One region of the Clostridium sp. ATCC BAA-442 genome, then DNA from elsewhere that is predicted to be linked to it. Evidence: riboswitches for the same ligand, from Rfam matches in the RefSeq annotation. Region 1 holds a riboswitch; the other holds the start of a gene.
The links. A riboswitch is a leader RNA that binds a small molecule or an ion and turns the genes downstream of it on or off. The one in region 1 is predicted to bind cobalamin.
Positions count from the first base shown of each region.

Region 2: another riboswitch for cobalamin. It lies ahead of ACESY8_RS09975 (hypothetical protein); the one in region 1 lies ahead of ACESY8_RS05405 (homing endonuclease associated repeat-containing protein).

Region 1 covers NZ_CAXSQB010000008.1:51,646-53,842, forward strand. Annotated here, with positions in the region: cobalamin riboswitch at 418-693, shown strand; gene ACESY8_RS05405 (homing endonuclease associated repeat-containing protein) at 920-1,285, shown strand; gene ACESY8_RS05410 (PQQ-binding-like beta-propeller repeat protein) at 1,745-2,197, shown strand, end outside.
Region 2 covers NZ_CAXSQB010000019.1:49,774-51,970, forward strand. Annotated here, with positions in the region: gene ACESY8_RS09970 (ATP-binding domain-containing protein) at 379-597, shown strand; cobalamin riboswitch at 780-998, shown strand; gene ACESY8_RS09975 (hypothetical protein) at 1,119-1,424, shown strand; gene ACESY8_RS09980 (cysteine-rich small domain-containing protein) at 1,448-1,750, shown strand; gene ACESY8_RS09985 (hydroxymethylglutaryl-CoA lyase-like TIM-barrel protein) at 1,845-2,197, opposite strand, start outside.

The DNA of each region.
Region 1 (2,197 bases):
TCCGTGATTGCATGATTAGGAGTTTAATTCGGCGCCCCCAAAAGCGAGCTGCAAGTTTACAGATGAAAATATTACCAAAATTATAACACTTTTCGACAAAAATCGCAATAGGAACAGGCGCCATCTCTATTTGTAAGTAAGTCCACGAAAAGGAGCCAACTCCATGACGGCCACAGGCCGAATTTATTTTTGCCTCCTTGGTCGAGATAAGTTAAATAGCGTTTGGAAAATTTTTGTGTTTGCCCCTTGCATTTCAAGAAAAAAGTTGTATAATGAACTCAAAAGAAAGCCATTTGTAAAGTACAAGTTTTACAAAAGATAGTTCTTTGAAGGGAATGGTTCCTGAGTCCCGCATGGGCAGAGCGGCATGCACCTTCCCGTAAAATTTAATATGAATCCGGCTTTTGTGGCAAATGCGCGACCCGGTTCCCGTCAGGGACCGGACACGCATCCTTGTTTCTGAACAAGGGAATCAGGTGAAATTCCTGGACATGTTTTGCAGCAGGAGCCGCGGCGAAAGCTGCGGGGACGTGCAATTCAATAGCTGTGATTGTGGAGTGTATCCGTTTTCTGCGAAAGCAGGTCACTGGCGGTCGTAATGGCTTAGCTGGGAAGGCGGCGGATATGCGCAGGCGGGCTTTAGGCCCGTCGGGACACATCAGTCAGAAGACCTACTAGGAGCTTACCCCCAATTCCTTGGGGCTGCTCTGAGATAAATGCCAAATGTGAGGAGGGCATGGGATAAGTGCCCCCTTCTACCCGAAATGGGTGCAAAAGCGGACGCATATTTTGCGTCCGCTTTTTATTCGCACGCTCGGGGGAAAGACGGACGTATCGGTATGCGTCCGTCTTTTTGTTTCTATTGCCCCAAGAGGTCTGCGGGGCAGCCGGATTGTGCCACAAGTCAGGAGGCTGTTTTGTGAGCGGCAAGTATTTCACCGGTGATCAGAAGCTCAGCAAAAAACTCATTGGGCGCACCAAGGAAGCGCTTCGTCAGCGAAATGTTCAGTTTGCCCAGACGCACGGTGACGCCAGCGACGAAGAGCTGCTGGACTATGTCCGGGGTGAGGCGGCACGGCTTGGAATGACGCCCAACGCCGGGGAGATCATCGGAGGCCACTTTATCGCGGTTCGCTTTGGCTGCTGGAAGAATGTGGTCACGGCGGCGGGGCTGGTCCCGCCGAAGAAGCAGAAGCCCCTCCCCAAGCGGCAGATCTTCAAGGAGGAGCTCCGCTGTCAGGCGAGAGAGCGGGCATACACAGAGCAACAGAACAGCAGCGAGTAATCCTGATGAAGAAGGGGATCCCCTTCTTCCGTCATAGGGGGCTACCCCTATGACGAGCCTCCTTTAGGAATCCAGCGGGCCTTCGCCCGTTTCAAATGGCCGAAGCGCGGCCGACAACTGAATAGCGGCATCGGAAGGGGATACCGGCCTGGGGAAGCGCGCGGGGAGAGGAGCGCGCCAAGGGCCGAACAACGCGGTCTGCGTCGGGGCGGACGGGAGCGCAGGAACGGGGTCCGGTGCTTGCGTAAGGGCGCGTTCACAGGCCGGACAGGCCGTGACGATAAGTAACATGGGAATTTTATGCGAACTGGAAAGGTCGGGTGGTTGGGAAATGTCTTTTGATTGCGGCCATGGGAGCATGCACGCCTATGGCTGCTGAGTCCGTGTGCATGCCGCACGGGGAATCCTGCTCGTGCGGCGGTCGAGCAAAGGAAGTTTAATTTTGAAGGAGAAAAAGCCATGCAAAAGATGAAAAACGGCAAAAAGGTTCTGTCCGTGTGCCTGTCTCTGGCGATGGCCGCGGGCATGCTGTCCACCAGCGCGTTCGCGTCTTGGAACGTCTACGGCGGCAGCAACAATCACAACGCGGTGGTGACGGAGGCTCCTACCACGCCGGATGCTTCCGGCCTGAACAGCTACATCCAACTTAAGTGTACCGGCTCCGGCTGGGATGGCGTGGACAACGTGCCTGTAATGCAGACGGTGAACGGGACTACCTATGCTTACGTTCTCTACGATGGCTATGGAGCCAGCGGCGCGCTGGTAGCCAAGATCAGGTGCGCGGAAAATGGCGGCAGCAGCATCGTCTGGACTACCGATCCCTATGGCACGGAGGGAACCTCTCTGAACGCCAAGAGCGGCTTCCAACTGTCTACCCCCTATCTGGACGACAAGGGTACCCCCGACGACGCG
Region 2 (2,197 bases), on a different contig from region 1:
GTGAGAGGTTCTCGACTGAAGACACATGGCCTAATACGGATGGGACGTTTGAATTAGTCCCGTCTCCAGAGGTGTCTAGGCGGCCAAAGCGGAGCTTTGTGGTCCAGAGTAAGGGAACCTCGACCCCGCAGATATCGCTGGACGGCGCTGTCCACTATCGGCTACGGGATCTTGCCTTCCCTGCATATGTGGCTTTGGAGGTTACGCTGGACCCCGGTATCTTGTTCCTGGTGTTAAATACGGGGAAGCGAGGGCAGGAGCGCGTATTCTGGAAGTACATTTCCCCCAGGTTTCTCGCGTCGCTCGATTTTAGCAAGGACTCTGCGGTGATCCGCTTTACCGGCGGGGACGAGATCAAAAACACGGAAGAGTCTGGGGATGACTTCGTCTGTAGCTGGACGGGATCTCCGACGACCACTCCTTGGGCTTTCGGTCGTCCCCTTTCAGTTGGCCTATACAGTCTCCATTCACAAGGCGCAGGGCCTCGAGTACAATTCCGCCAAGGAGGTCATCCCCAGCAGCAATTCCGAGCAGATCTCCCACGGCATTTTCTATACAGCCATCACCCGTGCAAAGGAAAAATTAAAAATCTTTTAGAGTGCGGATACAATCAATCAGATTATCGACGGGTTCGGCAAGGCGGCCGGCGGCCGGTTGGGTCTGAATATCATCAAAACACAATTTCTGAATGCCGAGGCAGCAGGACCGCCACCTGTCTCTTGACTTTTGGCCTGCATGGAGTATAATAAGGGTGCACAGCCAAGTTTATATGGAGCATCATGACTCTGCGCGAGTGCTGCCCTTCGGGCAGGCGCAGGGATGAGGGAAGCCGGTGGGAGTCCGGAGCTATACCCGTAGCCGTATGTGCTTGAGGTTGCCGTTCGAGGCGTGAGCCGGTCATTGGGGCAGGGCCCTGAGAAGGCGGAACGGCAGACGCAGGAGCGAGATCGCTCTGGAAAGGCACGAGCCGGAAGACCTATGGTGTTTGAGCGTGGGGCGCACGTCGGTGTGCGCCGGGAAAGCGCGCGGAAAAGCGGGCGCGGCGGATCATGGGATCTGCCGCGGCCGCAGTTTTATGCAGGAGACAGTGACGACGAGCAGAAAGGAAGGAGACCGCTATGCTGAATCTCACCTGGATCAAGAACCCCGACCACGTATCCTACTGTAAGGAGAACGAGGTGCTGCCCCGGTTGGCGCGGGAGCTCGGCATCGCCGACCTGGCACAGCAGGTAGAGGAATTCCGGACCCACCCCACGGCGGAGGGGGTAAATCTGAAAGGGAAGAAGCGTACCACTTTGAAGCTGTTCATCCCCAACCTGACCTTCCCGGAGCCGGTGGAGATGGGGGAGAACGTGTGGATCTATATGGGGGAGCTGTGCCCCGCCTACTGTCTGTTTACCCCTTGGGAGACAAAAGAGAATTGACGCAACGGGAAGGAGATACGGTTATGGGCGAACAAAAAAAATACTGGGAGGGCAAGCACTTCGCTTTCTATACCAACAAGGAGTGCGAATATTACCCCTGCCACCCGGTGCCGGAGGGGACGGAGTTCAACTGCCTGTTCTGCTACTGCCCGCTTTATATGCTGGGGCGGAAGTGCGGGGGAAACTTCACCTATTTGGAAAGCGGCGTCAAGGACTGCAGCAAGTGCCTGGTACCCCACCGCCGGGAGAACTATGGATTTATTGCCGACAGTTTCCAGAAGATTGCTGGCGAGATGGCGGAACGGGAGAAGAAGGAAGGACAGTAAACGAAGGTTCCAGCCTATACATTCCGAGATGCACATGGAAAAAGCGCCCAACTGCTATGCGCAGGCGGGCGCTTTTTTAGGCATAGGTAGCCGTTCATTTAACAGGTAGCGGGGAGGCATCCTGTTTCAGAAGGGTGTTGCCCGCCATACTGCTGATGACCGGTGCGCCGATCCGGCGGCTCATGTCCAAAGAGGCCACGGTGCAGCGATCCAGATCAATGCCGCAGCCGATATCCATTTTGTGGAGTAGATTGACGAAATCTTCGGTGGGAATGTTCCCCTTGGCATTGGGAATCACGGGGCAGCCGCCCATGCCCGCCAGGGATACGTCAAACCGGGTAAAGCCCAACTCCATGGCTTTCACACAGTTGGCAAGACCAAATCCCTCAGTGTTGTGGATGTGCAGTGAGATCTGCTCTGGCCGGAAGCGCTCCAGAATTCCCCGCA